2 regions of the Micromonospora sp. NBC_00389 genome follow, and region 2 is predicted to be linked to the other one. Evidence: riboswitches for the same ligand, from Rfam matches in the RefSeq annotation. Region 2 holds a riboswitch; the other holds the start of a gene.
The links. A riboswitch is a leader RNA that binds a small molecule or an ion and turns the genes downstream of it on or off. The one in region 2 is predicted to bind thiamine pyrophosphate.

Region 1: linked by a shared signal. The riboswitch ahead of OG470_RS36615 (ECF transporter S component) and the one ahead of thiE (thiamine phosphate synthase) in region 2 are both predicted to bind thiamine pyrophosphate.

What each region holds. Positions count from the first base shown of each region.
Region 1 covers NZ_CP107947.1:7,762,948-7,778,186, forward strand. Annotated here, with positions in the region: gene OG470_RS36560 (metal ABC transporter ATP-binding protein) at 1-109, shown strand, start outside; gene OG470_RS36565 (metal ABC transporter permease) at 112-978, shown strand; gene OG470_RS36570 (ArsR/SmtB family transcription factor) at 1,022-1,321, shown strand; gene OG470_RS36575 (Fur family transcriptional regulator) at 1,318-1,716, shown strand; gene OG470_RS36580 (hypothetical protein) at 1,817-2,425, shown strand; gene OG470_RS36585 (hypothetical protein) at 2,448-2,615, shown strand; gene OG470_RS36590 (acyl-CoA dehydrogenase family protein) at 2,650-4,656, opposite strand; gene OG470_RS36595 (DUF6328 family protein) at 4,777-5,277, opposite strand; gene OG470_RS36600 (SIS domain-containing protein) at 5,404-6,153, opposite strand; gene OG470_RS36605 (aminoglycoside N(3)-acetyltransferase) at 6,150-6,956, opposite strand; gene OG470_RS36610 (alpha/beta fold hydrolase) at 6,985-7,815, opposite strand; TPP riboswitch at 7,921-8,025, shown strand; gene OG470_RS36615 (ECF transporter S component) at 8,102-8,692, shown strand; gene OG470_RS36620 (ABC transporter ATP-binding protein) at 8,803-10,218, shown strand; gene OG470_RS36625 (energy-coupling factor transporter transmembrane component T family protein) at 10,238-11,038, shown strand; gene OG470_RS36630 (hypothetical protein) at 11,093-11,497, opposite strand; gene OG470_RS36635 (MTH1187 family thiamine-binding protein) at 11,789-12,085, shown strand; gene gndA (NADP-dependent phosphogluconate dehydrogenase) at 12,189-13,631, shown strand; gene OG470_RS36645 (pirin family protein) at 13,669-14,430, opposite strand; gene OG470_RS36650 (thioredoxin reductase) at 14,427-14,654, opposite strand; gene OG470_RS36655 (hypothetical protein) at 14,842-15,027, opposite strand; gene OG470_RS36660 (isoprenyl transferase) at 15,094-15,239, opposite strand, start outside.
Region 2 covers NZ_CP107947.1:604,247-619,485, reverse strand. Annotated here, with positions in the region: gene OG470_RS02905 (nucleotidyltransferase domain-containing protein) at 1-337, shown strand, start outside; gene OG470_RS02900 (aldo/keto reductase) at 375-1,337, shown strand; gene OG470_RS02895 (hypothetical protein) at 1,400-1,939, opposite strand; gene OG470_RS02890 (ThuA domain-containing protein) at 2,011-7,863, opposite strand; TPP riboswitch at 8,175-8,284, shown strand; gene thiE (thiamine phosphate synthase) at 8,279-8,905, shown strand; gene thiO (glycine oxidase ThiO) at 8,899-10,107, shown strand; gene thiS (sulfur carrier protein ThiS) at 10,098-10,298, shown strand; gene OG470_RS02870 (thiazole synthase) at 10,295-11,074, shown strand; gene OG470_RS02865 (thiamine phosphate synthase) at 11,155-11,889, shown strand; gene thiD (bifunctional hydroxymethylpyrimidine kinase/phosphomethylpyrimidine kinase) at 11,886-12,671, shown strand; gene thiC (phosphomethylpyrimidine synthase ThiC) at 12,689-14,281, shown strand; gene OG470_RS02850 (hypothetical protein) at 14,359-15,239, opposite strand, start outside.

The sequences.
Region 1 (15,239 bases), 710 kb from region 2:
CTGTCACGACGGCGCCGTGCCGGACCCGGCCGGCCATCACGCGGAGCCCGACCACGACCACGTGCACCCGCACGGTCCCGACGAGCCCGCCGGGCTGTGGAGCAACTGACCATGGAACTCTTCCAGTACCCGTACATGCAGCGCGCCCTGATCGCCGCCCTGGTGATCGGCCTGGCCGCGCCGGCGCTCGGCATCTACCTGGTGCAGCGCCGGCTCACGCTGATCGGCGACGGCATCGGGCACGTGGCGTTGACCGGCGTCGGCGCGGGCCTGCTGCTCAACCGCTCGCCGGTGCTGGTGGCGGTGATCGTCGCCACCGCCGGCGCGATCGCCATCGAGCTGGTCCGCGCCCGCGGGCGCACCTCCGGTGATCTGGCCCTGGCCCTGCTCTTCTACGGCGGCATCGCCGGCGGTGTGCTGCTGGTCGGCCTCTCCGATGCCACCAGCGCCAACCTCAACGCCTACCTGTTCGGGTCGCTGACCACCATCTCGTCCGCCGACCTGATCACTATCGGGGTGCTCGGCGCGGCGATCCTCGTCACCATGATCGCGTTGCGGCCGGCGCTCTTCGCGGTCAGTCACGACGAGGAGTACGCCCGGGTCTCCGGCCTGCCGGTGCGCACCCTCAACCTGCTGATCGCGGTCACCACCGCGATCACCGTGACCATCGCGATGCGGGCCGTCGGGGTGCTGCTGATCAGCGCGCTGATGGTGGTTCCGGTGGCCACCGCCCAGCAGGTCACCCGGGGCTTCCGCAGCACGATGACCGCCGCCATGGCGCTCGGGTTCTTCGCCGCCGGCTCCGGCGTCTGGGTGGCGGCGACGGCGGACACCGCGCCGGGCGCCTCGGTGGTGCTGGTGGCGATCGCCTCCTTCCTGGTGGTGGCCGTGGCCGGCGGGGTCTGGCGGGCGGTGCGCCGCCGGGCGACCCCGACCGCCGCGCTGGCCCCGGAACCGCACGAGGTCGTGCTCCGCTGAGCCGGATCAGCGGAATGTCCGCGATATTGGTTACCGTTGCAGGATGACCAGCGCAACAGGCTACGAGGGGTTCGATGGGGCCAGCGAGTTGCTCCGCGCCCTGTCGGCGCCCATCCGGCTGGCCATCGTCAGCGAGCTCGCCGACGGCGAGCGGTGCGTGCACGAGCTGGTGGAGAAGCTCGGCGCCGCCCAACCGCTGGTCTCCCAGCACCTGCGCGTGCTTCGCGGCGCGGGCGTCGTGCGGGGTTCCCGCCGAGGTCGGGAGATTGCGTACAGCCTGGTCGACGAGCATGTGGCGCACATCGTGGCGGACGCGGTCAGCCACGCCGGGGAGGGATCATGAGCGAGAGCAGCACAGCGGTGCGCAACACCCGGCAGCGTTCGGCGGTGAGCGCCCTGCTGGGCGAGATGGAGGGCTTCCACAGTGCCCAGGATCTGCACGCGATGCTCCGGCAGCGCGGCGAGCGGGTCGGCCTGACGACGGTCTACCGCACCCTGCAGGGGCTGGCCGACGCGGGTGAGATCGACGTGATGCGTCCACCGGGCGGCGAGCATCTCTACCGCCGGTGCAGCGAGGGGCACCACCACCACCTGGTCTGCCGGGCCTGTGGGAGCACCGTCGAGGTGGCCGGCCCGGCCGTGGAGAGCTGGGCCGACCGGGTCGCGGCTCAGCACGGGTACGCCGACGTCAGCCACACCCTGGAGATCTTCGGCACCTGCCCGACCTGCGTGCACTGACAGCGTCGCCCCGGCCGCGTCGGGGCCGCTCGGGTCGTGGCCGTCCCGGCGGTTGATCCGACGGGTGCCGGGCCGGGCCGTTCGTGGCACGCTGTCCGGCGTGAAGATCTACGCCGATCGCTTTCCGACCGCCGCCCGCCAGTTGTTCACCGACCTGCTCGTCGTCGCGTGGGTGTACGTCGCGATCCGCGGCGCGCTCTGGCTGCACGACCTGGTGCAGAAGCTCGCCGTACCCGGACAGAAGTTGGAGGGCGCCGGCAGCGGGCTCGCCGACAATTTGGGCGAGGCCGGCGGCAAGGTCGGCCGGGTGCCGCTGGTCGGCGACGAGCTGACCGCGCCCTTCCAGCGGGCCGCCGACGCCGCCCGGTCCCTCGCCGACGCTGGCCGCGACCAGCAGCACCTGGTCGACCAGCTCGCCCTCGCGCTCGCCATCGCGGTGCTGATCTTCCCGCTCGGCCTGGTGCTGTTCGGTTGGCTGCCGCTGCGGGTCCGCTGGATGCGCAGGGCCTCCTCGGCCGCACAACTGGCCTCCGGCCCGGCCGGGCGGGACCTGCTCGCCCTGCGCGCGTTGGCCACCCAGCCGCTGGGCCGGCTGACCCGGATAGCGCCGGACGTGGCCGAGGCGTGGCGGCGCGGCGACGACGACACGGTCGACGCGCTGGCCGCGCTGGAGCTGCGCCAACTCGGCCTGCGCGCCAGGAGTCGCTGACTGGCCCGCTAAGGTCGTCGGCGTGTTCTACTTCCTGATCGTCATCGCCGTCCTGCTGCTCGGCTACGCCGCGGTCCTGGTCTCCTTCGTCCGCCGGGGCAAAAAGATCCCGCCTGCGGCGTACCTGGCCCTGGCGGGGCTCAACGGCCTGATCCTGGCGGCGGTGCTGGCCTGGGCGGTCTCCCGCTGACCGCCCGGCGCGACGGCACGCCGGGCGGCACCGGTCACGGCTTGGGCGGGATGCGGCGGCGAACGTCCTGCGCGGTGGACGGGCCGGGCGACCAGCCGGCCACCCAGGGCAGCTCGTCGGACGGGGTGATGACCCCCTCCTCCAGGCCCGCGTAGCGGCCGGCGAGGATCCGCTTCGCGGCGGCGGTGTCGACCGAGTCGGTGTTGTCCCAGAGGGCGCTGAACAGCGCGTCCACCCGGACCCGGGCCTGCCGGCAGAACAGGTCGGCCAGCTCGACGTTCTCCGGTCGGCTGTCCCGCTCGGCGACGGCCCGGACGCAGACCGCCGACATCGCGAACAGCTCCGCGCCGATGTCCACCACCCGGCCGAGGAACGCCTGCTTGCGCTCCATCTTTCCCTGCCAGCGGGACATCGCGTAGAACGTCGACCGGGCCAGCTTGCGCGACGACCGCTCCACCTGCCGCAGGTGCGCGGCCAGCGGCCCGAACTCGGCGTACGCCGACGGGTTCTGCCCCCGGCCGACGGCCAGGGTGGGCAGCCACTTCGCGTAGAAGGCCCCGGCTCGGGCGCCGGCCCGGGCCTTGCGGCCGAGCCCCGCCTCCGGGTCGATGATGTCGCCGGCCACCGACAGGTGGGCGTCGACCGCCTCCCGGGCGATCAGCAGATGCATGATCTCGGTGGAGCCCTCGAAGATCCGGTTGATCCGCAGGTCGCGCAGCATCTGCTCGACGGCGGCCGGGCGTTCGCCGCGGGCGGCCAGCGAGTCGGCCGTCTCGTAGCCGCGCCCACCCCGGATCTGGACCAGCTCGTCGGCGATCTTCCAGGCCATCTCGCTGGCGTACAGCTTGACCAGCGCCGCCTCGATCCGGATGTCGTTACGGTCGTCGTCGGCGAGCAGGCAGCACAGGTCGAGCATCGTCTCCATGCCGTACGTGGTGGCGGCGATGAAGGAGAGCTTCTGCGCGACCGCCTCGTGCTCGCCCACCGGCCGACCCCACTGGACCCGGTCGGCAGCCCAGTCCCGGGCCACGTTCAGCGCCCACTTGCCGGCGCCCACGCACATCGCCGGCAGTGAGAGCCGGCCGGTGTTCAGCGTGGTCAGGGCGATCTTCAGCCCCTTGCCCTCACCGCCGATGACGTTCTCGGCCGGCACGAACACGTCGTGGAACCGGGTGAGACTGTTTTCCAGGCCGCGCAGGCCGATGAACTCGTTGCGCCGCTCCACCGTGATGCCCGTGCTGTCGCCGTCCACCACGAACGCCGTGATGCCACCGCGCCGACCCTCGGCGGCCGGCACCCGGGCCATCACCACCAGCAGGGTGGCCACGATGCCGTTGGTGGCCCACAGCTTCACCCCGTTGAGCCGGTAACCGGTGCCGTCCTCGGTCGGCTCGGCGATGGTGGCCAGCCGGGCCGGGTCGGAGCCGACGTCCGGCTCGGTGAGCAGGAACGCGGAGACCTCGCCAGCGGCGAGCCGGGGCAGGAAGCGCTGCTTCTGCTCGGCGGTGCCGAACATCTTCAGCGGCTGCGGCACCCCGATCGACTGGTGCGCCGAGAGCAGCGCGCCGATCGCCGGGCTGACCGAGCCGGCCAGCATCAACGCCCGGCAGTAGTGCAGGTTGCTCAGCCCGAGACCGCCGTACGAGCGGTCGATCTTCATGCCGAACGCACCGAGGTCGGCCAGACCGTGGAACACCGCGTCCGGAATGGACCCGTCCCGCTCGATGGCGGCACCGTCCACCTCGGACGTCAGGAAGGCGCGGAACCGGCCGAGGAAATCCTCCGCGCGGGCCACATCGGCTGGGTCGGAACGGGGCCACGGATCGATCAGGTCGAGCCGGAACCGGCCGAGGAACAACTCCTTGCCGAAGCTGGGCCGGTCCCAGACGGACTCCCGGGCGGCCTCGGCGACCTGCCGAGCCTCCTTCTCGGAGACCTGCCCGGCCTCTGCCGGCAGCGGCGCCGCGCCGCCCTGGGTGCTGGGGGTGGCGCCGGAGTCGGGGCCGTCCGGTGCAGGTCGGCTGTTCTGCGTCGTGGTCACGGCTGCCCCCTCGAAGCTCGGTGCGGCTGCGTCGACATGCGCGACTACCGTCACGCTACCCCCGGTTGTTACCCAGGGGTAGCGCTCCGTGAAGATCGAGTTCGGCCTCGCCCGGCGGCGTCAGTCGGCCAGAGCCCGCGGGTCGTCGTCGTCATCGTCGATGTCGTCCTCGCCCCAGTTGCGGCGGGCGAACGGCAGGAGCATCCAGAAGGTGAGGAACCAGAGCCCGGTCAGCGCGCTGAGCACGAAGGCGATCGGCCGGTCCAGCACGAAGTCGGTGATCAGCAGCACCGCGCTGACCATCGCGATCAGCATGAAGGCGAGGCCGCCGGTGGCCATCCGGTGGGCGAAACGGACCAGCTCCGGCTTGCGGCCCTGCCGGAACAGCGCCCGGTGGAACGCCACCGGGGAGATGATCATCGCGGTGGCGGCGGCCGCCGCGAGCAGCGCGACGATGTAGACGTCCCGCTGAAACTCGCTGGTCTGGGTGAAGCCGTTGCTGAACGGCAGGGTGAGCAGGAAGGCGAAGAGGATCTGCACGCCGGTCTGGGCGACCCGCAACTCCTGCAACAGGTCGGCGAAGTTGCGCTGCCAACGCTGCTTGTCGGTCTCCTTTGACACGTGCTACCTCCGGTGCGACGGTACTGCCGGCGATCCTGGCCGCCGGCAGCAACGCCAATGCCCCACCCGGCCGAGCACGAAACAGGTTCACGACACCAGTCGGTCACCTGCCCTGCCCGAGCGGGCTCAGGAGCCGCGCCGGATCCGGCCCGCGTACCGGGCCTCCAACTCCGCGTTGTGCGCGTCGCCGTCCGGGATGTTCGCCGACAGGTAGACCGGGGGCCGCTCCCCCGCCGCCAGCAACCGGGCCACCACCTCCACGGTGATCTGCTGGGCCAGCAGAGCCGCGGTGATCGAGGAGACCGCGCCGACCGCGCCACCGCCGGGCAGCGGCAGCGTCGCGTCGCCGTACGGTGCGCCGTTGTCGAGCACCACGTCGGCGAGGTCGGCCAGCTTGCGCCCGGACGGGTGCCGGGAGGCCATCCCACCGGAATGTTGTGCGGAGGTGATCGCCACCAGCCCGTGCCCGCGCTGCTTGACCAACGTGGCGAACTCCACCATCGCGCCGTTGACCCCGGAGTTCGAGGCGAGCACGAAGACGTCGGCGGGCCGCACCGGGGCAAGCTCGTAGAGCCGGTGCGCCACCGCCGGGTCCCGTTCCAGCAGCGGGCCGAGCCGCTCGGCCGGCTCCCCGCCGAGCAGCACCAGATCACGCAACGCGATCCGGTTGGTCGGCACCAGGCCACCGGCCCGGCCGGCGATCTCCATGGCCAGCGCCTCCGAGTGCCCGGTGCCGAACGCGTGCACCACCCCGTCGGCGCGCACCGCGTCGGCGATCAGGTCGGCGGCCTGCTCCACCGCCGCCCGCTGGCTGGCGGCCACCCGGCCGATCGTCTCGGTCACCACGGCCAGGTAGTCCTCGGCACTCACGCTCATGCATCCTCCATCGTCCGGTTGCGGGCCAGCCAGTGCACCGCGAAGTCGACCGCCGCCCGCTGGCGCATCAACCTGCCGGTCCCGGTGCCGACCGGTCCGATGCGGACCGCCCCGGTGGCCTCCAGGTCCCGGCCCAACGCGCCGAAGTCGGTCTCGTCGAGCCGTACGTCCTGCCACCACACCCATTCGCGGCCACCATCGGCGGTACGCACCGCCCCGCCCAGCCGCTCCCTGGGCGGGGACGGTCGGCGGTACTCGGCGAGGTGCAGTGAGGTGTTCACGTCATGGTCCACGCCGAGCAGCAACACGTCGGCGTCCAGATCGTGGAGCCGGGCCAGCGGGGAGCCCTCGCCGAGCATGTCGGCCCGGTCGTGCCCGGCCACCACCTGATCGGCGGCCGGCCCGAGCGCGGCGAACGACACCTGCGGATGCGAGCTGCGCAGTGCGCCCGGCCAGCCACGGACCGTCTCGGCGAGCACACCCATGTACCGGCTCGGGGTGACCGCCGGGTCGAAGCCCGGCATCTCGGCGCGGATCAGCGGCCACCAGTCCGCCGGCACCGGCGGGTTGCGCCACTGCGCGGGGTCGCTGTTGTCGGGAGTGTGGGTGGGCACCACGAGGGTGCCGTCCGGGCCGAGGGCGTCGCGCAGGGCGAGCACCACCGCCTGCGGCCCGCCGCAGACGAAGCCCAGCGGGCGCAGCGCGGCGTGCACCAGCAGCGTTGCGCCGGGGCGTACGCCCAGCAGGCGCAGTTGCGCGGCGAGCGACCGCCGGGTGCCCGGCGTGCCGGCGTCCGTCGTCACAGTGGTCCTCCTCGCTGCCCGGCGCGGTTCAGGCCGCGCCGGCGACCCGGGCCAGGATCGCCTCGGCCAGCGGGCCCGGCGCGGCGTCCGGAATCCAGTGACTCACCCCGGGCAGTTGTACGAAGCGGTAATCCCCGGTCACGTTCGCGGCGCACGCCTCCGCGGCGGTCCGGCCGATGGCGATGTCCCGGTCGCTCCACAGGTACGTGGTGGGCACCGCGACCGGGCCGACGTCGGCCAGGTCGGCGCGCGACATCGCCCGGTACCAGTTCAGGGCGGCGGTGAGCGCTCCCGGCTCGCGCATCGGGTCCGCGTAGCGGGCCACCCGGGTCGCGTCGCCCACCCCGCCGAGCAGCTTGCGCAGCGCGGTCGCGTTCCACGCCAGCAGCACCTTCTCCGCCTTTTCCGGCTTGCGGAACAGCGCGATGTACGACGAGCGGGCCTTCTGCTGGCCGTCGTTGGCGAGCGCGTGTGCCATGGCCGCCGGATGGGGCACGGACACCGCGGTCAGCGTGTGGACCCGCTCGGGGTGCTCGGCGGCCATCGCCCACGCCACGACGGCGCCCCAGTCGTGGCCGACCAGGTGAACGGCGTCCAGACCGAGAGCGTCGAGCACCGCCACCACGTCGGCGACCAACTCGGGGATCCGGTACTCGGCGACCGCCGCCGGCCGGGCGCCCGGCGAGTAGCCCCGCTGGTCCAGCGCGTACGTGCGCAGCCCGGCGGCGTGCAGCGCCGGGACGACCTCGTCCCACTCACCGGAGTGCTGGGGGAAGCCGTGCAAAAGCACGACGGGTGCACCGCCCGATGGGCCACCGGTGCGTACCTCGAACGTGAGACCTCGCGCGTCGACCCGCATGATCGTCAGCCTACCCAGCCGGCGTGGTGCGGGCCGGCCGCCGAGGTGGCGGACGTCCTGCTGGGCCGGCACCCCCGGTCGGTGCTAGCGTCAGCGAGACAACTTCACATCCGACAGGGGAGCGCACAGCGCTGAGAGTGCGGGCACGCCCGCAGACCCTCGAACCTGATCTGGGTAATGCCAGCGCAGGGAGTTCGGTCGACCTCCAGCCGCGCCGCCGTCCGGTGCCAACCGGGCTGCGGCGTGCGTCTTCTCCTGGTTCGCATTCAGGACTGGGAGCATCCACATGAACCACACCGACACCAACCGCTGGCGCACCATCGACATCGTGGTCGCCTCGGTGATCGCGGTCGCCTTCGGCGTCATCTTCTGGGCCTGGGGCCTGGTCTGGAGTGCCACCGAGGGCGCCTTCGCCTTCTTCCCGCCGGCGCAGACCCTGCTCTACGGGGTCTGGCTGATGCCGGCCGTGCTCGGCGGCCTGGTCATCCGCAAGCCCGGCGCCGCGCTCTACTGCGAGACGGTGGCCGCGGTCCTCTCCGCGCTGCTCGGCAGCCAGTGGGCCGGCACGGTCATCCCGCAGGGCATCGTGCAGGGAATCGGCGCCGAGTTGGCCTTCGCCGCCTTCCGGTACCGGTCGTTCCGGCTGCCCACCGCGGTACTGGCCGGCGCGCTGACCGGGCTCAGCGCCGCCCTGTTCGACTTCTTCGTCTGGAACGTCGACTACGCGCTCACCGACTACCGCATCCCGTACGCACTGCTCACCATCGTCAGCGCCACGGTGCTCGCCGGCGCCGGCGGTTGGCTGCTCACCCGCGCCCTGGCCAACACCGGCGTCCTCGACCGCTTCCCGGTAGCCCGCGACCGCCCCGCCATCTGACCATCCGTGTCGATCATGAGGTTGACCGGCGGATTGATCTTCGAAACACCCGCCAACCTCATGATCGACCGGGCAGGGTGGATCGGACGCTGAGTGGGGGTGTGGGTGCGGTGAGCGGGGTGCAGTTGCGGGGGTTCGGCTGGCGGCACGCCGGGCGCCTCGCCTGGGCGGTGCGTGGGGTGGACCTGCGGGTCGAGGTTGGGGAGCGGGTGCTGCTGCTCGGGCCCTCGGGGGCCGGCAAGAGCACCCTGCTCAGCGCACTGGCCGGGCTGCTACCCGAGGACTCCGGCGAGCAGGAGGGCACGGTCGAGATCGACGGGCTCGACCCGCGCAAGGGGCGGGAACGGGTCGGCATCGTCTTCCAGGACCCGGAGACCCAGTTGGTGATGGCCCGATGCGGCGACGACGTCGCGTTCGGGTTGGAGAACCGGGGCGTGCCGGCCGACGAGATCTGGCCCCGGGTGGACGAGGCCCTGCATCGGGTCGGCTTCCCGTACTCCCGGGACCGGAACACCGCCGCGCTCTCCGGCGGCGAGCAGCAACGCCTCGCCCTGGCCGGCGCGCTGGCGCTGCGACCCGGCCTGCTCCTGCTCGACGAGCCGACCGCCAACCTCGACCCGGCCGGCGCCGACCTGGTCCGGCGGGCGGTGGCCGGCGCGCTGGACGCGGACACCACGCTGATCCTGGTGGAGCACCGGGTCACCGAGGCGCTGCCGCTGGTCGACCGGGTCGTCGTCCTGGAGCCCGGCGGCGGGGTCCGCGCGGACGGCCCGCCGGCGGCGGTCTTCGCCGCGCACGGCGACGCCCTCGCCGCCGAGGGTGTCTGGGTGCCGGGTCACCCCATCGCGCCCCGGCCGGCGACCGCCGCCCCCGGCGAGCTGTTGCTCACCGCCGACCGGATCGGCCTGCCGCCCCGGCTGGGCCCCACCGACCTGGCGGTACGCGCCGGCGAGGCGCTCGCCGTACGCGGGCCCAACGGCGCCGGCAAGTCGACGCTGGCACTGCTGCTCGGCGGGCTGCTCCGGCCGGGCGCCGGCCGGGTCACCGCGTCCGCCGAGCTGGCCGGGCCGGATCAGCGCACTCCCCCGCACCGGTGGCGGGCACCCGCGCTGGCCCGCCGGATCGGGTCGGTCTTCCAGGATCCGGAGCACCAGTTCGTCACCAGCACGGTCTTCGACGAGTTGGCGCTCGGCCCGCGCCGGACCGGCCAACCCGAGGCGGCCGTCAAGGAGACCGTGGCCGGGCTGCTGGACCGGCTGCGGCTGACCCGGCTCGCCGCTGCCAACCCGTACACCCTCTCCGGTGGCGAGGCGCGGCGGCTGAGCGTGGCGACCGCCCTGGCCACCGCGCCCCGTCTGCTGATCTGCGACGAACCCACCTTCGGCCAGGACCGACGCACCTGGCGGGAGTTGGTCGACCTCTTCGCCGACCTGCGCGACGCCGGGCACGGCGTCGTCACGGTCACCCACGACGCGGACTTCGTCGCCGCGCTCGCCGACCGCACCGTCACCCTGGAGCGATCGTGACCAGCGGGGACGACAACCGATGATCAGCATCGAGCCGGTCGCCGCGCCCGGTGCGCCGCTGGCCCGCCGCAACCCGGTGGCGAAGGTGGCCGCCGCACTGCTCTTCTCGTTCATCCTGCTGGCCACCCTGGACCCGGTGGCCCCGGCGATCGCCATCGCGGTCGAACTCGCCGTGCTGCCGCTGTTCGGCATCCGCTACCGGGTGCTGGCCCGGCGAGCGTGGCCGCTGCTGGTCAGTGCCGCCGGCATCCTGATCACCCTGGTGCTGTTCGCCGCCGACCGGTCCGGCCGGGTCCTGCTGGACGCGGGACCGGTGCTGGTGACCACCGGAGTGCTGCTCACCGCGCTCGGCCTGGTGCTGCGGGTGCTCGCGGTGGCCCTGCCCGGCGTGATCGTCTTCGCCACCACCGACCCCACCGACCTGGCCGACGCGCTGATCCAGAACGCGAAGGCGCCGGCCCGGTTCGCCATCGGGGCGCTGGCCGCGTTCCGGCTGGTGCCGCTGCTCGGTCAGGAGTGGCAGATGATCAGCATGGCCCGGCGGGCGCGTGGCGTCGACGCCGGGCGCAACCCGGTGGCGAAGCTGCGGCTGTTCACCTCCACGGCGTTCGCGCTGTTGGTCGGTGCGATCCGCCGGGGCACCCGGCTGGCCGTGGCGATGGACGCGCGCGGCTTCGACGCCGGCACGCCGCGTACCGTGGCCCGCCGTCAGCCCTTCACCCGCGCCGACACCCTGCTGATCGTCGCCGCAGCGGTGCTGGCCGGCACCGCCCTGACGACCAGCATCCTCCTGGGAACCTTCCGCCCCCTGATCGGCTGACCCCACCCCACCCACAGCAGAGCTGAGGGCGGGGCGGGGCCGACAAGGGTTGGTTCAGCTGCGGCGGAAGGCGTAGCGGCGGGGTTGGCCGGCGCGTTGGCTACGGCCGCCAGCGGAGCGGGGGCCGCCGCCCTGCGGCGGTCCGGCCGTCGGTGCCGCTGGCCGTTCGGCCGCCGGCAGGTCGACCACCGCCGGCACGTTGACCACCGGCGGCACCTCGATCCCTGCCGGCACCTCGGTTGCCGTCGGCACGTCGGCCAGCGGCAACAGGTCGACCGGCCCCGCCGGCGCGGTCGGCAGCGCCGACCCGACCAGCATGGCCGGTAGGGCCGGCTCGACCGGTGGGAGGTCGGGACGGGTCAGCGGTAGCGGCAGCGAGCCACGGCCGGCCGCCGGGTCGGTGCCGGGCGGCGTCGGTGCGGGGGTACGGGACTTCTTCGGGTTGCGCCTGGCTGGCATCCGGGCCTCCTTCGGGCCGATCGACACGGCCGGTCCCGCGCTCCGGCGGTCGGTCGGTTCGGCTGGTGACCGTCGCAGCGTGACGGTCGAACGGGGAAGGGACTGCTCACCGGGGTCGAGCAGGGCCAGCACCGCCGCACGGCGGGTGGGGATGCGGGACGCCCGGGAGCGCACGGACCGCTGCGCGGGGCGGCGGACCGGCTCGGAGAGTGGGGCGTCAGATGCGCATGCCCAGACGCTATCCCGTTGGCGGGCACCGGCGCATCCGGTTTTCCTGGCACGATCGGCACCATGCTGATCGCGTTCTCGATTACCCCGCTCGGTGTCGGTGAGTCCGTCGGTGACCTGGTGGCCGAGGCGGTGCGGGTGGTCCGCGAGTCCGGCCTGCCCAACCGGACGGATGCCATGTTCACCACCGTCGAGGGCGAGTGGGACGAGGTGATGGCGGTGGTGAAGCGGGCGGTCGACGTGGTGGCCGCGCAGGCGCCCCGGGTGAGTGTGGTGCTCAAGGCCGACATCCGGCCGGGAGTGACCGACGCGCTCACCGCGAAGGTGGCCCACGTGGAGGATCGGTTGGCCCAGGGCTGAGCGCTACCGGCCGGTGACCGGCTGTCGACGACGACGCCCGCACTCCCACGCACCGCGATACGGTCGCAGCACGGCAGTGCGACGGTGAGAGGTGGCGGCACGGATGGCTGAGCAGGCGACGGCGCAGATCGGTGTGACCGGGCTGGCGGTGATGGGCCGCAATCTGGCCCGCAACCTGGCCCGCAACGGCTTCACCGTGGCGGTGCACAACCGAACGCCTGCGCGCACCCGCAGCCTGATCGCCGAGCACGGCGACGAGGGCACGTTCGTGCCCGGCGAGTCGATGACCGACTTCGTGGCGTCGCTGGAACGACCCCGCGCGGTGATCGTGATGGTCAAGGCGGGTGCGCCCACCGACGCGGTGATCGACGAGCTGGTGCCGCTGCTGGATGAGGGCGACATCATCGTCGACTGCGGTAACGCCCGCTTCGCCGACACGCGTCGCCGGGAGGAGTCGCTCCGGGCGCGAGGGCTGCACTTCAGCGGCACCGGTGTCTCCGGCGGCGAGGAGGGCGCGCTGCTCGGGCCGAGCATCATGCCGGGCGGCTCCGCCGAGTCGTACGCCAAGCTCGGGCCGATGTTCGAGAAGATCGCCGCGCACGTGGACGGCGTCCCGTGCTGCATGCACATCGGGCCGGACGGCGCCGGGCACTTCGTCAAGATGGTGCACAACGGCATCGAGTACGCCGACATGCAGCTCATCGCCGAGGCGTACGACCTGCTCCGGGCTGGCCTGGACGCGGAGCCGGCGCAGATCGCGGAGATCTTCCGCGACTGGAACAGCGGCGAGCTGGAGTCCTTCCTCATCGAGATCACCGCCGACGTGCTGGCTCACCACGATTCCGCCACCGGCCGGCCCTTCGTGGACGTGGTGCAGGACCGGGCCGAGCAGAAGGGCACCGGGCGGTGGACCGTGCAGAGCGCGCTGGACCTGGGCATCCCGATCACCGGGATCGCGGAGGCGACCTTCGCCCGCTCGCTCTCCGGGCACGTCGACCAGCGCGAGGCGGCCCGCCGGGCGTTCCCGGACGCCGGTGAGAAGTGGCAGGCGGCCGACCGGGAGGCGTTCATCGAGGATGTCCGCCGCGCGCTGCTCGCCTCGAAGATCGTCGCGTACGCGCAGGGCTTCGACCACATCCGCGCCGGCAGCCAGGAGTACGACTGGAACATCGACCTCGGCGGCACGGCGACCATCTGGCGGGGCGGCTGCATCATCCGGGCCCGCTTCCTGAACCGGATCCGCGAGGCGTACGACGAGCAGCCCGACCTGCCGACGTTGCTGGTGGCGCCGTACTTCGCCGACGCGGTCGGTGCCGGCGTGCCGAGCTGGCGGCGGGTGGTGGCCGACGCGGTCCGGGCCGGAGTGCCGACGCCGGCGTTCTCGTCGTCGCTGGCGTACTTCGACGCGCTGCGCGCCGAGCGGCTGCCCGCCGCGTTGATCCAGGGCCTGCGGGACAACTTCGGTGCGCACACCTACCAGCGCGTCGACCGCGAGGGCTCGTTCCACACCACCTGGGCGGGAGAGCGCACCGAATCCCCCGCCTGACGGCGTGCGCCTGGCCTCTCCCCGTCTCGGAGCGGGGTCAGGCGATGGTCGCGTGCATCTCCCAGACGAGGATCTCGGCCGGCTCGTCCGCGGTGACCCGACGGCCGCCGGTCGCGGTGAGTCGGGCCGCGTCGCCGGTGCCGAGGGGGCCGCTGCCCTCCAGGGTCACCGTGCCGTTGGGCACGTACAGGTGCACGAAGGGCGCATCCGGGATAGTGACCTCGTCGCCGGGGCCGAGCCGGGCGGCGTGCAGGGTGGCGTACCGGTTGCGGATCCGGATCGCGGACGCCCCGTCGTAGCGGTCCATTCCGGAGGCGATCGGGACCAGGCCGCCACGCAGCAGTTCGTCCTCGATCTCCAACTGCTCGTAGCCGGGGTCGACGCCCTGCTCGTCGGGGAGCACCCACATCTGCACGAAGTGCACCGGGTCGCTGTGTGGCGCCTGGTTGTTGAGTCGCCAGGCGTCGTTCTTCTCCGAGTGCAGGATGCCGGTGCCGGCGCTCATCCGCTGGGCCAGCCCCGGGTAGATCACCCCGGAGTGGCCGGTGGAGTCCTGGTGCACCAGGGAGCCGCGCAGCACCCAGGTGACGATCTCCATGTCCTCGTGCGGGTGGGTCTCGAAGCCGGCACCGGGGCGGACCACGTCGTCGTTGTTGACCAGTAGCAGACCGTGGTGGGTGTTGGCCGGGTCGTAGTGCCGGGAGAACGAGAAGGAGTGCTTCGAGTCCAGCCAGGAGATCCTGGTGGCGAAGCGGTCCTCGGCCCGGTGTACGTCGACCGATGGGGCGGGCGCGGTCACCAGGCACGCTGCCCGGTGTCGGAAGACGACGGCGCCCAGGTCAGGGCCGGGTCCCCAGTGGCCAGCTCGGCGATCTCGCCGCTGCGCAGCTGCGGCGTGTGGCCGAACTCGGCGCAGTGCTGCTCGGCGATCTCCGAGCAGATCTCGGCCACCTGCTCGCAGATCGGGTCGCCCAGGTCGGCCGCGTTCAACGCCATGATCATCTTGTACCGGAGATCCCGCATGTCCACCTCCGACCGCCTCGGTCCCGCCACCTTCGGACCCTACCCGCCACCAACCCGCAGCACCCCGAAACGACTCCCTCCCGGGGCGACCGCCCCGGTCGGGTCGCCGCCACCGCCGACCCGACGGGTGCGGACACGGAGCGGCGCCGCCCCCGAAGATGTGGGGGCGGCGCCGAGGATCACAGGGTTACCAGAATCGGCGACGCTTGGCCTTCTGGGGGCGGATCAGGTCGGCACCCTTGGTCAGCAGCCGACTCGCCCCGGAGGGACCACGTCGGGCCTCCAGGGTGTGGCTGAGGCGGCGGGCACCGGCCGCGGCCAGTGGCACCGCGATCGCCATCACCGCCCACTGTGCAATGCGCTTCTGGATCATGTGGGTTCACCTCCGTCAGTGGCTCCTGACATCACTGATACCCAGCGTGACGTGCCGGTAAGCCTCTCAGCCCACCGGGGCGACCGGGTTGGGCAGCGCACCGCCGAACCGCCGGTCCCGCTGGGCGTACAGCTCGCAGGCGTACCAGAGGTGGCGGCGGTCGAAATCCGGCCAGAGCGTGTCCAGGAAGACCAGCTCGGCGTACGCGGTCT
Region 2 (15,239 bases):
TCCGCCCGCGCTGGCCGACGCGCTGGTGGCCGGCGGCTGGGAGGCCGGGTTCCTGCTGGCCGGCGCGGCCAAGGCCAGCGCCGGCGGGGACAGCGGGTACGTCGCCGGCTGCCTGTTCCGGGTGGTCGGGGTGCTCGCCCAGGTGCTGCACGCCCGAGCGGGCCGGTGGCTGGTCAACGAGAAGGGGATGATCGCCGCCGCGGGGCGGCTGCCCGGCGCGCCGCCGGACTTCGAGCAGCGGGCGCAGGCACTGCTCGGCGCCGTCGGCCGCAGCCCCGCCGAGCTGACCGCCACCCTCAGCGCCGCCCGCGAGCTGGTCACCGAGGTGGTCGGCTGAGCCACCGCCGAGGTGGCCCACAACCGGCCGGCATAGGGTGGATCTCGTGACTGAGATGACCTATCGCCGGCTGGGCGACTCCGGGCTCGTGGTGTCCGTGGTCGGCATCGGCTGCAACAACTTTGGCCGCAAGCTCGACCTCGACGGCACCCGCGCGGTGGTGGACGCCGCCCTGGACGCCGGGATCACCCTGTTCGACACCGCCGACATCTACGGCGAGCCGCAGGGCGGCTCCGAGGAGCTGCTCGGGCAGGCGCTCAAGGGCCGCCGGGACGACGTGGTGGTGGCCACCAAGTTCGGCATGGACATGAACGGCCTGAACGGGCCGGACTTCGGCGCCCGGGGTTCGCGGCGCTACATCGCCCGCGCGGTGGAGGCGTCGCTGCGCCGGCTCGGCACCGACCACATCGACCTCTACCAGATGCACGAGCCCGACCCGGGCACCCCGATCGACGAGACGCTGGCGGCCCTGGACGACCTGGTCCGCGACGGCAAGGTGCGCTACCTGGGCAACTCCAACTTCGCCGGGTGGCAGATCGCCGACGCGGACTGGGTCGCCTCGTCCAACGGCCGGGCCCGCTTCATCAGCGCGCAGAACCACTACAGCCTGGTGGAGCGGTCCGTGGAGACCGAGGTGATCCCGGCCTGTGAGCGGTTCGGGCTCGGCATGCTGCCCTTCTTCCCGCTCGCCAACGGTCTGCTCACCGGCAAGTACCGGCGCGACGGGCAGCCGCCGGCCGGCAGCCGGCTCTCCGGCGGTGGCCGGTACGCCGAACGGCTCGCCGCCGCCGACTGGGACACCATCGAGGCGATCGAGGCGTACGCGGCCGAGCGGGGGCTGACCATGCTCCAGGTGGCGATCGGCGGGCTGGCCGCCCAGCCGGCGGTGACCTCGGTGATCGCCGGCGCCACCACGCCCGAGCAGGTGCACGCCAACGCCGCCGCCGGCACCTGGGAGCCCACGGACGAGGACCTGGCGGCGCTGCGCGCCATCCTCTGAGACGCCTGGTCGGGCGACGGGCCGGGCCGCTCATGGCGGCCCGGCCCGATCATCCGAGACGGTCAGTCGGGGCGGCGGCTGACCAGCATCGCCACCGCCACCGCCAGCGCGGTGAGCACCAGGGCGGCCAGCCCGACCGGCCACCACCAGGCGCTCCCGTCCGCGGCGGCGCGACCGTCGGCCGCCGCCGGCGCCGTCACGGCGACCCGCGCGGGAGCCGGCGGAGGCGACTGCGCCGGCCGCGCCTGCACCTGGGCCCCGGCCTGACCGGGGTTCGGCGCCGGGGCGCTCACCGTCACCCGCCACGCGCCGGGGGAGAGCAGCGGGCCGCTGCTGTAGAAGCCCTGCCCCTCGGGTGCCGGTTCCAACTGCACCGGGCCGAGCCGCCGACCCTCCGGGCCCGTGCCGGTGAGGGTCAACCGCACCGGCTTGTCCAGCCGATGCCCGTCGGCGTAGGTGGCCTGCACAGTGACCCCGTCGGCCCCGTCGCCGGCCACGGTCAGCTTGAGCTTGCCGGTGTGCGCGGCGGCCGGAGCCGCCGAGAACAGGATCAGGGCCAGTCCGACGAGCAGGGCGGCGAATCCCTTGCGGATACGCGTCACGGACGTCTCCTCACTACGGATGAGGGAGGCCCCTCCCCGGCGCTGGAGCGTCGGGGAGGGGCCTCGTCGGATCAGAGCTGGCGACCGGGGGCGAGCCGGGTGGCGTCGCCACCGAGCCGCCCGGCACCCTTGACCGGCTCGCCGTCGTTGGCCCGGACCCCGGCCTGGCTGGCCGCGCCGCCGAGCCGGACGATCATGGCGTCGGCGTCCCGGATCAGGACATCCCGGATCTCGGCCTCCGCCACCAGGGTGGCGTCGGCGGCGAGCGCCCGGAACGCGGTCAGCTGGTTGATCGCCTGAGCGTCCTTGCCGGACGCCTCGGCCTTCCGAGCCGCGTCGAGCTTCGCCGTCAACTGCTTGTGCGCCTTGGCCGACAGCCGCCCCGTCGCCTTGAACCGGTCCAGCAGGTTCTGCATGTCCCGGAACGAGGTGGTGACGAAGAACCGGACCTCCGAGGTGGTCTTGTTGCCCGCCTTGTCGGTCGCGGTCACGGTCAGCTCGTGCAGGCCGAGTGGCAGCTCGTACATGGCCTGCAGAGTGCCGCTGACGTACGGCCGGCCGTCCAGGTCGCCGACCACGGTCGCGATGCCCGAGGTCGGGTCGACGGCCTGCCAGGACACCCGGACATCCTGGCTGTCCCCGTAGAGCTGACCATCGGCGATCCCGGACACCAGCAGCGTCGGCTTGGTGCCGTCGATCCGTAGCACCGCCGACTTGAGCGTCTCGGCGTTGCCCGCCTTGTCGGTGGACCGGAACAGCAGCTCGTGCTGCCCGTCACCGGTCACCCCGACCGGCGCCGAGTACGGCGTCCAGGCGCCACCGTCCAGCGACCACTCCACCGTCCTGACCCCGGACCCGGCATCGGTCGAGGTCAGCACGACGGGGATGGTCCCGTTGTGCCAGCCGGCGTCGTTCGCGGGAGCGAACGTCGCCGAGGTGACCGGCGCGGTGGCATCGATCTTGACCGCGACGGTCTTCGTCGACTCCACGTTGCCCGCCTCGTCGGTCGAGCGGAACCGCAGCTCGTGCTCGCCGTCTCCGCTGACCGCCACCGGAGCGGTGTAATCCGTCCAGGTGGTGGCCCCGTCCAGCTGGTACGCCGTACCGGCCAACCCACTGCCGCCGGCCTCGTCGACGCCGGTCAGGGTGACCGTCACCGGCCCGGTGTACCACCCGTCGGTCGGGGTGCCGGAGACCGCCGCCGTGGTCACCGGTGCGGTCTCGTCGGCCACCTCGGTGCTGAGCCGGAAGTAGTCGAACCCGGCGGTCTTCGAGGCGGTCTGGTTGGCGCCCAGGGTGAACAGCCCGACCTTCGGGGTGGCCCCGACCGCGCTGTTGGTGAGCGTCGTCAACGCGGTCCAGGTCGTCCCGTCAGCCGAGTACGACGCGGTGAAGGTGTCGCCGCTGCGGGCCAGCCGCAGATGCCACACCGCACTGGTCAGGTTGCCCGCCTCGGGCTGCGGGTTCTGGACCGCCCCACCGATCTCGCTGCGGAACTCGATCCGCCGCGTCACCGGCTGGCCGGGCTGGTTGTCCGCGATGTAGTCGAACTTCAGGTAGTTGTCGTCGTCGCCGTGCACGATCAGGCCGGCCTGCTGGTACTGCTCGTTCAGCAGGCTGCCGTCGACCTTCGTCTCCAGGGTCCAGTCGCCCGAGGGCGCGGTCTGGAGGATGAAGTTCTTCGGCCCGGTGTTGTCGCCGCCGTAGATGTCACCGTTGGGCACGTCGACCCGCAGCGCGCCACCGGTGACCCGGTAACCGTTCGGGTCCTCCCGCAGGATCGCGTTCCACCGGCACTTGTCCAGCGTGTCGCCGGTGAACTCGTCCGACGGCACGACCGGTCCGGCCGGGGCGTCCGGCGTGATCTGGAACCAGTCGAAGCTGGCGTCCACCACCGGCGCCTCGGTGCCGCCGTTGAGCGCGAAGAGCCCGATCCGCGGGTTGGTGATGCCGGCGAGTGCGGCCGACCGGCCGACCGGGGTGAAGGTCTGCCCGTCGGCCGAGACGGCCGCGGTCAGGTTCGTCCCGTCGCTGCTGAGCCGCAGGTGCAGGGTGTCACCGGCGGGTGCCGCGGTGCTGTCGGCGGCCTCGTTGCGGGGCGTGCCGGCCGTCTCGCGAATGAACTCCACCCGCCGGCTGCCCGAGTAGAGCAGGTCCAGCTTGGCGTAGTTGTCGTCGTCGCCGTACACCAGCAGGCCGGCCTGCTGGTAGTTGGTCGTCACCGGCAGGGTGACCCGGGTGGTCACCTGCCAGGCTCCGCTCTGAGCCGGCTGGAGCACCAGGTTGGTGGCGTCGTTGCGGCCGCCGTAGAGGTCGCCCACCGCGGTGGGCAGCCGCAGCGCGCCGCCGGAGACCGAGTAGAGCTGGTTCTCCCGGACCACGCTGGTCCACCGGCTCTTGTCGAGGCTGGCGCCGGTGAAGTCGTCCGAGCGCGCCCCGAAGCAGGACGTGTTCGGCGCGTCCACCCGCACCGGCACCGTGGCGTACGACTTCGCGCCCTTGCTGTCCGTCACGGTCAGGGTGGCCGTGAAGGTGCCGGGGCTGGTGTACGTGTGGCTGGCGTCCAGGGTGGTCGCCGTGCCGCCGTCACCGAAGTCCCAGGCGTACGTCAGCGGGGTGTTCCCCTCGGCGTCGGTGGCCGTGCCGTCGAAGGCGACGGTGACCGGCGCCGTCCCGGTGGCCGGGGTGGCCGTGGCGCTGACCACCGGCGGCGCGTTCTCGGTGACGCCGCGGCCGAGGAAGTCCATCCAGTTGACGTTGAACAGCGACCCCGCGCCGCCGTTCGGGTCCCGGGCGACGAAGTACAGCGTGCCGCTCGCTGCGCCGGTCACCGGCGCGGTCACGTCCGTGTACGTCTGCCACCCGCCGGTGCCCGGCACAGTCGCCGAGGCGACCAGGGGCCCGTCGACCGCGCCGGCCCGGACCTCGACCCGACCTCCGGCGACGGCCGAGGCGGCCCGGAACCGGATGTCGGTGACGTTGGTCAGGTTCGCCGGGGCGAGCGACCACCAGTCGCCGTCCTCGATGAAGCCGATGTTCTGGCCGCCGCCGGCGGTGTCGCCGGTGGTCTCCCGCTGCACGCCGGCGTCGCCGCCGCCGGTGCTCACCGGCGCCCGCCCGGTGGCGGTGAAGTACTCGGCCTGCTTGCGCTTGGGCTGCAACTGCTCGATGGCCCGCCCGGTGAGCGGTCCGGCCCCACCAGCGCCACCCTCGTCGGTGTAGGTGGCCTCGAAGACCGCGAACACGTTCGCCTCGGCGCCGTGCCCGGAGGCGAGCGACGTCTGGACCGTGCCGGTGCAGCCGGTGTGCTGCTCCAGCGGGTGGGCGTGCTCGTCGTGACCGAGCAGCACCTGGAGCTGCACCCGGTCGCAGTCGATCTGCCCGTCCTCCGGGTCGGTCACCGTGACCGTGTAGCGGACCTGGTCACCCCAGTCGAAGAAGCCGCCGTCCGGCGGGAACTCGATGGTCACCGTCGGCGCGGTGTTGCCCACGGTGACCGGCACGTTGGCCACCGCGGTACGGCCCTTCGGGTTGGTCACGGTGAGCTGGGCGGTGAAGCTGCCCGCCGTGGCGTAGGTGTGCGTCGGGTTGGCCTCGGTGGAGGTCTGCCCGTCGCCGAAGGCCCAGGCGTAGGTGAGCGTGCCACCGTCCGGGTCCCGCGAGCCGGCGCTGGAGAAGGCGACCGTCAACGGTGCGGGCCCCGACGTCGGGGTGGCCGCCGCCACCGCGATCGGTGCGCGGTCACCGGCGATGTAGTCGATCCGGTAGACGCCGGAGTTGTCGTTGTTGCCGCCGAAGCCGCTGCCCCACTCGATCAGGTAGAGCGCGCCGTCCGGGCCGAACTCGAAGTCCATCGGCCGGATCATGCTCATCCCGGTGAGCAGCTGGTTGATGTCCACCAACGACTTGCCGTCGGCGGTCACCTGCATGGTGTACATCTTCGACTGGTTCCACTCGCCGAGCAGCGCCTTGCCGTCGTAGTACGCCGGCCACTTCCGGTCGGAGTCGAGGTCGGCGTCGTACCGGTAGACCGGGCCGCCCATCGGGGCTCCGCCGCCGCCGATCTCCGGGTACCGCGCGTCACCGGCGTAGCCGTAGTCGACGGTCGCCGGTACGACCGGCGGGAGGTTGGTCAGGCCGGTGTTGTTGGGCGAGTTGTTGACCGGAGCCGCGCAGTCGAACTTCGCCCCGCTCGGGCCGGACGGGAACGTGTAGTCGTTGTACGCCTCGTTCGTTCCGGTGCAGTACGGCCAGCCGTAGTTGCCGGGGGTGACGATGTTCCACTCGACCAGGCCCCGGGGGCCCCGGTTCGGGTTGTCGGCGTTGGCGTCCGGCCCGTAGTCCGCGACGTAGAGGGTGTTGGTGCCCGGGTCGGTGCCGATCCGGAACGGGTTGCGGAAGCCCATCGCGTAGATCTCGGGACGGGTCTTCTCGGTGCCGGACGGGAAGAGGTTGCCCGCCGGGACGGTGTACGTCCCGTCGTCCTCCGGGTGGATCCGGATCACCTTGCCGCGCAGGTCGTTGGTGTTGCCAGAGGTGCGCTGCGCGTCGAAGTCCTGGCGTCCCGGCCGCTCGTCGATCGGCGTGTACGCGCTGGACTCGAACGGGTTGGTGTTGTCACCGGTGGCCAGGTAGAGGTTGCCGTCGCCGTCGAACGCCATGCTGCCGCCGGCGTGGCAGCAGGTGTTGCGCTGGGTGTCGACCCGCAGCACCTGCTTCTCGCTGGCCGGGTCGATGGTGTCGCCGGTCACGGTGAACCGGGACAGCAGGTTGCGCGCGATGCCGTCGTTCGGGGCGTAGTAGAGGTAGACCCACTTGTTGGTGGCGAAGTCCGGGTCGAGCCGGATGCCGATCAGGCCGTCCTCGTTGCCGGTGAAGACGTCCAGGTCGACGGCGGTGACGGTGCTGCCGGTGTCCGGCTTGACGATCTGCACCCGGCCGTCGCGCTCGATGTAGAAGACCCGCCCGTCGGGCGCGATGTCCAGCTCCATCGGGTTGCTGGTGTTGCTGTCCAGGGCGACCTTCTCGAAGCTCGTGGTCTTCGAGGCGCCGCAGTCGGCGTCCGCCACGCCGGCGGCGGTCCGGATGCCGCCGAGCAGGTGGTTGAGGAACTCCGGCTCGGCGTACGACTCCCGGGTGTGCCCGCCCCCGGTGTACCAGGAACGACCGCCGTCGAAGTCCTGGCACCAGGCGATCGGGTGGTCGGCGCCCATCGCGCCGGCGCCCGGGGTGTAGCTCTTCTCGTCCAGGGTGGCCAGCACGTGCACGTCCGGCCGGGGGTTGGTCTGGTAGTTGTACCACTCGTCGAACCGGGACCAGCGGTCCGGCAGTTCAGCGGTGGACGGGTGGGCGTGGTCCTCCACCTTGACCGTGGCCTGCTGGTTCGCCGGGTGGTTGGCGAAGTACGCGCCGACCAGGTCGCCGTACCAGGCCCAGCTGTACTCGGTGTCCGAGGCGGCGTGGATGCCGACGTAACCGCCGCCGGCACGCACGTAACGCTCGAACGCCGCCTGCTGCTCGGCGTCCAGGACGTCGCCGGTGGTGGAGAGCCAGATCACCGCCTTGTACTTCGCCAGATTGGCATCGGTGAACGCGGCACCGTCCTCCGAACTGTCCACGGTGAATCCGTTGGCAGCGCCGAGTTGTTGGATGGCGGCGAGACCGGTGGGGATGGAGTCGTGGCGGAAGCCGGCCGTCTTGGAGAACACCAGGACGGAGAAGGGCTCGTCGGCGGCCTGGGCCGCCCGGGGGAGTGGCTGGGTGGCCGGGGCGGCCTGCACGACCGCTGGCGCGGCCTGTGCGGCCGGTGCGGCCTGCGCGGCGGGTGCCGCCTGCGCGGGCAGACCGAAGAGGGTCGTTGAGGCGAGGGTCAGGGAGATCAGGGTTGCGGTGATGGGTACGCGGGCACGACGAGAATGGGACACGCCGCCTCCTATGTCGCGGTGGACAGGAATCGCGGGGGCCGGCTCGCCGAAGACCGTCCCAGATGGAGCCGGTGCGGGCGCCGTGCCAGGGCGTCCACTCCAGCATTTTGTCGAATCGCTGAACAAATTAATTCGGTTGGATCAATGTCGGGCAAGATGCCGACGGGTAACGGTTCTGCAACGGCGGGCGACATTCCGAACAGGACCGCATGAAGCGCCCAGCGGATCTCGCCACGCGCCACGGCCGGGGCCCGCCGACCAGCCGCCGACCCCGCCTTGGCAGACCGGCGGAACTGTCGTACGGTGACACGCAAGTAACCCACGGGAGCCCGGTGTACCGGGCTGAGAGGGGGGCTGACAGCCCCCGACCGTCGAACCTGATCCGGGTAATGCCGGCGCAGGGAGGAGAGTTGCCGTGCCGTCCCTTGGGCGACTGCATCTGATCACCGACACCCGACCTGGGCGGGATCCGCTCACCGTGGTCCGGGCCGCCCTCACGGCGGCCCGCGCCGACCTGGTGGTGCAGGTCCGGGTCGAGGACTCCGCCACCGACCGCGAGGCGTACGACCTGGCCCGCCGGGTGCTGGCGCTCTGTGCGCCGTACGGGGCGAACTGCCTGGTCAACGACCGGCTGCACGTGGCGCTGGCGGTGGGCGCCGCCGGTGGGCACGTCGGGGCCAACGACCTGCCGGTCGCCGCCGCCCGCCGGGTGCTCGGCCCCACCGGTGTGCTGGGAGCCACCGCCCGCGCGCCGGGGACGGCGGTCGAGGCGGTCGCCGCCGGGGCCAGCTACCTGGGCGTCGGGCCGTGCCACGCCACCAGCACCAAGTCCGGGCTACCCGACCCGATCGGCCCAGCGGGGGTACGCGCGGTCACCGGCGCCGTCGACGTGCCGGTCATCGCGATCGGCGGGGTGACCGCCGACCGGGTGCCGGCGCTGCGCGACGCCGGGGCGTACGGGGTGGCCGTCGTCGGCGCGATCTCCGCCGCCGCCGATCCCGCCCGGGCCACCGCCGAGCTGCTCGGGGCGCTGACGTGCTGACCGGCCGGTCCCCGTCGACGCGATCCGACGACCGGGCCCGGCCGGACGTGGCGGTGGTGGGGGCGGGCCCGATCGGGTTGGCGATCGCCTGGCGGTGCGCCGCGCGCGGGCTGCGAGTGGAGGTGCACGATCCGGCCTCCGGCTCGGGGGCGTCGGCCGTGGCCGCGGGCATGCTCTCCCCGGTCGCCGAGGCGTACTTCGGTGAACGGCAGTTGACTGGGTTGCTGCTGGCGTCCGCCGCCCGCTGGCCGGCGTTCGCCGCCGAGCTGACCGAGGCGACCGGCGCCGAGCTCGGCTACCGGACCGAGGGCACCCTGATGGTCGGGCTGACCGGCGACGACCTGGCCGAGGCGCGCCGGCTCTGGGCGTACCAGCAGGGGTTGGGACTGCCGGTGACCCCGCTGCGCCCCACCGAGCTGCGCGACCGCGAGCCGGCGCTCGCCCCGCGGGTGCGCGGCGGCGCGCTCGCGCCCACCGACCACCAGGTCGACCCCCGGCTGCTGGTGCCGGCGCTGCGCACGGCCGCCCGGCGGGCCGGCGCGGTGCTCGTGCCGCAGCCGGTCCGGCACCTCTCCGAGGTGGACGCCCGGATCACCGTGGTCGCCGCCGGCTGCGGCGCCGCCGCCCTCACCGGCCTGCCGGTGCGGCCGGTGAAGGGCCAGGTCCTCCGGCTGCGCGCGCCCGACGGCGTTGCGCCGGGCTTCCGGCACGTGATCCGGGGGTACGCCGACGGCGAGCACGTCTATCTGGTGCCCCGCGTCGACGGCGAGGTGGTGCTCGGCGCGACGGTCGAGGAGCGGTCGGACACCACGGTCACCGCCGGCGCGGTGCTGCGCCTGCTCCGTGCCGGCGTCGACCTGCTCCCCGAGTTGGCCGAGTACGACCTGGTCGAGGCGGTCGCCGGGCTGCGCCCGGGCACCCCGGACAACGCGCCCATCCTCGGGCCGCTGCCCGGCCGGCCGGACGTGCTGGCCGCCACCGGGCACCACCGGCACGGCATCGTGCTCACCCCGGTCACCGCCGACCTGATCGCCGACCGGGTGACCACCGGCGTGCCCGATCCGCTGCTCGCGCCCTTCCGGCCCGACCGCTTCTCCAGCGACTTCCCGGAATCCACCGGTGCGGTCGGTGTCGGTGGGCTGGCTGGGTCCGGTGCGGTCGGTGTTGGCGATCGGACGATGGAGGAGGACCGATGGAGTTGACGGTTAACGGCGCCGGACGCAGCGTCCCAGGTGGCGCGTCGGTGGCCGACCTGGTCCGCGACGTCGCACCCCAGCAGCGCGGGGTGGCGGTCGCGGTCAACGGCGAGGTGGTGCCCCGGGCCGGCTGGCCGGCGATGGTGCTGCGCGACGGTGACCGGGTCGAGGTGCTCACCGCCGCGCAGGGCGGGTGAGTGGCGTGCCGTTCGAGCTGGGCGGAGTGACGTTCACCTCGCGGCTGATCCTCGGCACCGGCGGAGCCGCGAATCTGCACGTGCTGGAGCAGGCGATCCGGGCGTCCGGCACGGAGCTGGTCACCCTCGCACTGCGCCGGGTGGACACCGCCCCGGGCTCAGCCGGTGGGCTGTTGGAGCTGCTGGACCGGTGCGGGGTACGGCTGCTGCCGAACACCGCCGGCTGCTACACCGCCCCCGAGGCGGTGAAGGTGGCCCGACTGGCCAGGGACGCGTTCGACACCGACTGGATCAAGCTGGAGGTGATCGGCGACGAGCGGACGCTGCTGCCCGACGGGGTGGAACTGCTCCGCGCCGCCGAGGAGTTGGTCGCCGACGGCTTCACCGTGCTGCCGTACACCAGCGACGACCCTGTGCTCGCGCGCCGGCTGGCCGACGTGGGCTGCGCCGCGGTGATGCCGGCCGGCGCGCCGATCGGCTCGGGGCTCGGCATCGGCAACCCGCACCACATCCGGCTGATCCGGCAGGGCGTGGACGTGCCGGTGATCCTCGACGCCGGCATCGGCACCGCGTCCGACGCGGCCCTGGCCATGGAGCTGGGCTGCGACGCGGTGCTGCTGGCCAGCGCGGTCACCCGGGCCGCCGACCCGGTGACGATGGCCACCGCGATGCGGTACGCGGTCGAGGCGGGCCGCCTGGCCGCAGGCGCCGGGCGGATCGCCCGCCGCTTCCACGCCCTCCCGTCCACTCCGGACGAGGGAAGACCCGACCTGTGACCCCCACCCCACCTCCGTCGGCGCCGGGACGAAGCCCCGCAGATCTTGGACCGGATTCTTCCAAGACCTCGGCGGGGACCGTGCCGTCGGGCGTCGTGGTGTTGACGGATCGGCTGGTGGCGCGGGGGCCGCTTGACCTGGTCGTGGCGGGGGCCGTGGCTGGGGGAGTGCGATGGGTGGTGCTGCGGGAGAAGGATCTGCCCCGCGCCGAGCGTGCCGCCCTCGCCGCCGACCTGCGCGCGATCCTCAGCGAAGCCGGCGGAACCCTGATCGTGGCCGGTCCCGACCCGCTCGGCGGCGACGCCGTCCACCTGCCCGCCGCCGGCCCGTACCCGCCACCGACCCACCCGCTGGTCGGCCGATCCTGCCACAACCAGGCCGAGCTGCGCCGCCTCACCACCGAGCACTACACCACCCTCTCCCCGGTCCACCCCACCAGGACAAAGCCGGGCTACGGCCCACCCCTGGGCACGGCAGGGCTGCAAGAGCTGATCCAGGCCAGCCCGGTGCCGACCCTCGCGTTGGGAGGCATCGAAACCCCGGCCCAGGTCACCGCCTGCGTCCAGGCGGGAGCCATCGGAGTAGCGGTACTCGGCGCAATGATGCGAGCCGAAGACCCCACCGAAGCAGCCACGACCCTGACCAGAGCCTTCGAAAAGGCGGTCACCCCGATGACGCAAACCCGGCGCGGAGCCGCGCAGGTCCCCACGACGGGGCTGCGGCCGACCGTGCCCACGCAGGGATCAAGCCTGACCGCCCGGAGTGGGCACGGTCGGCCGCAGCCCTCAACAGCAACCACCGGAGACCCAAGATGACACCGAGCACAGTGCTCACCATCGCCGGCTCCGACTCCGGCGGCGGCGCCGGCATCCAGGCCGACCTCAAGGTCTTCGCGGCGCTCGGCGTGTACGGCACCAGCGTCCTCACCGCCGTCACCGCACAGAACACCCGGGGCGTCGACGCCGTCCTGCCGCTGCCCCCGCGCACGGTCACCGAACAGCTCGACAGCGTGCTCAGCGACTTCACGGTCCGTGCGGTCAAGACGGGCATGCTCGGCACCCCCGCCGTCGCCGACGCGGTGGCCGAGGCCGCTCGGGACGGCCGGCTGCCCCAGCTCGTCGTCGACCCGGTGCTGGTCGCCACCAGCGGCCACCGGCTCGGCGTGGTCAGTGCGGCGGAGCGGCTGCTTCCGTACGCCCGGGTGGCGACGCCGAACTGCGCGGAGGCCGCGGCCATCACCGGACGCCCGGTGGACGACGTGGCCGGGATGGTGGTGGCCGCCGAGGCCCTCGTGGCCGGCGGTCCGGAGTACGTGGTGGTCACCGGCGGCGACCTGGACGGGGGAGAGGCGGTCGACGTGCTGCACGGCGGCGGCGTGACCACCCTGCTGCGCGCCCCACGCGTTGCCACCCGGCACACCCACGGCACCGGGTGCTCGTTCTCGGCGGCGATCGCCGTGCGGCTCGCGCTGGGCGATCCGGTGCCGGCGGCGGTCGGGGCCGCCAAGGAATACGTGCTCCGCGCGCTGACCGGCGCGCGGAGTTGGGAGCTGGGCGCGGGACGCGGGCCGCTGGACCACTTCGGCTGGTCCGCTTGATCACCAGGGAGGCTGTCATGCAGGCACGAGGCAAGGCGTACGTCGAGGGGTCGCGGCCGGATCTCCGGGTGCCGTTCGCCGAGGTGGCGCTGACCGGCGACCATCCACCGGTACGGCTCTACGACACGTCCGGCCCCGGCTCGGACCCGGAGGTGGGGCTGCCGCCGCTGCGGGGTCGGTGGATCGCCGAGCGGGGTGACGTCGCCCCGGTGCGGGGCGCGGGTACGCCACTGGCCGGGGTGGCCGGGCGCCGCCCGACCCAGCTCGCCTACGCGCGGACCGGAGTGGTGACGCCGGAGATGGAGTTCGTGGCGATCCGGGAGAACGTCGACCCGGAGTTCGTCCGGGCCGAGATCGCGGCCGGTCGGGCGGTGCTGCCGCTCAACGTGAACCACCCGGAGTGCGAGCCGGCGATCATCGGAAAGGCGTTCCTGGTCAAGGTGAACGCCAACATCGGTACCTCGGCGGTCAGCTCGTCGGTCGCCGAGGAGGTGGAGAAGCTGACCTGGGCCACCCGTTGGGGTGCGGACACCGTGATGGACCTGTCCACCGGCAAGCGGATCCACGAGACCCGCGAGGCGATCGTGCGGAACTCGCCCGTGCCGATCGGGACGGTGCCGATCTACCAGGCCCTCGAAAAGGTCGGCGGCGACCCGGTGAAGCTCAGCTGGGAGGTGTTCCGGGAAACCGTGATCGAACAGGCCGAGCAGGGCGTGGACTACATGACGGTGCACGCCGGGGTGCTGCTGCCGTACGTGCCGCTGGCGGTGGACCGGGTGACCGGGATCGTCTCCCGGGGCGGCTCGATCATGGCGGCCTGGTGCCTGGCGCACCACGAGGAGAACTTCCTCTACACGAACTTCGCCGAACTGTGCGCGCTGCTGGCCCGCTACGACGTGACCTTCTCCCTCGGCGACGGGCTGCGGCCCGGCTCGATCGCCGACGCCAACGACGAGGCGCAGTTCGCCGAGCTGCGCACCCTCGGCGAGTTGACCACGGTGGCCTGGGAGCACGACGTGCAGGTGATGATCGAGGGTCCGGGGCACGTGCCGATGCACAAGATCAAGGAGAACGTGGACCTGCAGCAGGAGTGGTGCCACGAGGCGCCGTTCTACACGCTCGGCCCGCTGACCACCGACATCGCCCCGGCGTACGACCACATCACGTCGGCGATCGGCGCCGCGATGATCGGCATGTTCGGCACCGCGATGCTCTGCTACGTCACCCCGAAGGAGCACCTGGGCCTGCCGGACCGGGACGACGTGAAGGCGGGCGTGATCGCGTACAAGATTGCGGCGCACGCGGCGGACCTGGCCAAGGGGCACCCCGGCGCGCAGGAGTGGGACGACGCGCTGTCGAAGGCGCGGTTCGAGTTTCGCTGGGAGGACCAGTTCAACCTGTCGCTGGACCCGGAGACGGCGCGCTCGTACCACGACGCGACGCTGCCCGCCGAGCCGGCGAAGACGGCGCACTTCTGCTCGATGTGCGGCCCGAAGTTCTGCTCCATGAAGATCACCCAGGAGCTCAAGGAGTACGCGGCCCGTGGCATGAAGGACAAGTCGGAGGAGTTCGTCTCCGGCGGTGGCCGGGTCTACCTGCCGCTGGCCTGATCAACCGCACGGCGCCGGCCCGCTCGAAAGGTGGCGGGCCGGCGCTCGGGTGCGGCGGTGCAGGTCGTCGGTCGGGGTCAGTCGCGGTGGTGTCGACCGGTGGAGCGCAGCGAGCGACGACCGTTCTCCTGCTCCGGCTCGTTGTCCGCCACCGGCTTGCTCAGGCCGGCGACCCAGTCGACGAACTCCTCGTCCTGGGTCGGCAGCGGCTCCGCCGTTTCCGGTGCGGTCTGGCTCTCCTCGTCGGCCCGGGACCGGTTGCGGCGGAACAGGCCGCCGATGCGTCCCCGGCGGGAGGGCTGCTCGGCGTCATCCGTCGGCGTGGCCGCCCCACCGTCGGCGCTCGCCGGGCCGCCGGTGGCGTCACCCGCCTGGGCCGGCCCGACGGCCTGCTCCGGTATGACCGGAGACGCAGCGGTCGGGGTGGTGGGTGCCGCCGAGCTGTCCTGCGGGTCTGCCGGCCCGGCGGGTCGGGGGGCTGTGAAGGCGTCCCAACGGGTGGCTCGGCCCAGGTCTGGCAGCGGGGCGCGGTGCCGGGGCCGGGGCGTCCACTCGGGCTCCTCCGGCCCGGTCGCGGCGTCCGATGCGGTCGGTTCGGCGTCATTCGTCTGCGGCGTTGCCGTGGATGCTGCGGTGACCGGCCAGACCGGCGCGGCCGGCGTCCACCGGTCCGCCGCCGGGTTGCCGGCGGTCGCCGTCCCGAACAGCCGGCCGACGGAACCGCTCTCGGTCACGGGTCGCTCGGTGTCGGTGGCCCGGTCGGTCCCGGCCGTGTTGGCGGCAACGAATTGAGCGGCCGGGTCGGCCGTGACGGCCGGCTCCGAGGTCGCCGCCGGGTTGGCCGTGGCGGTCGGCTCCGAGGTCGCCGCCGGGCCGGTGGCGGCGACCGGGGTTGCCGGAGTCCCGGTGCCTCGGCCGGATGCGGTGCCCTGGGTCTCCTTGCCCGGCCGGAAAACAG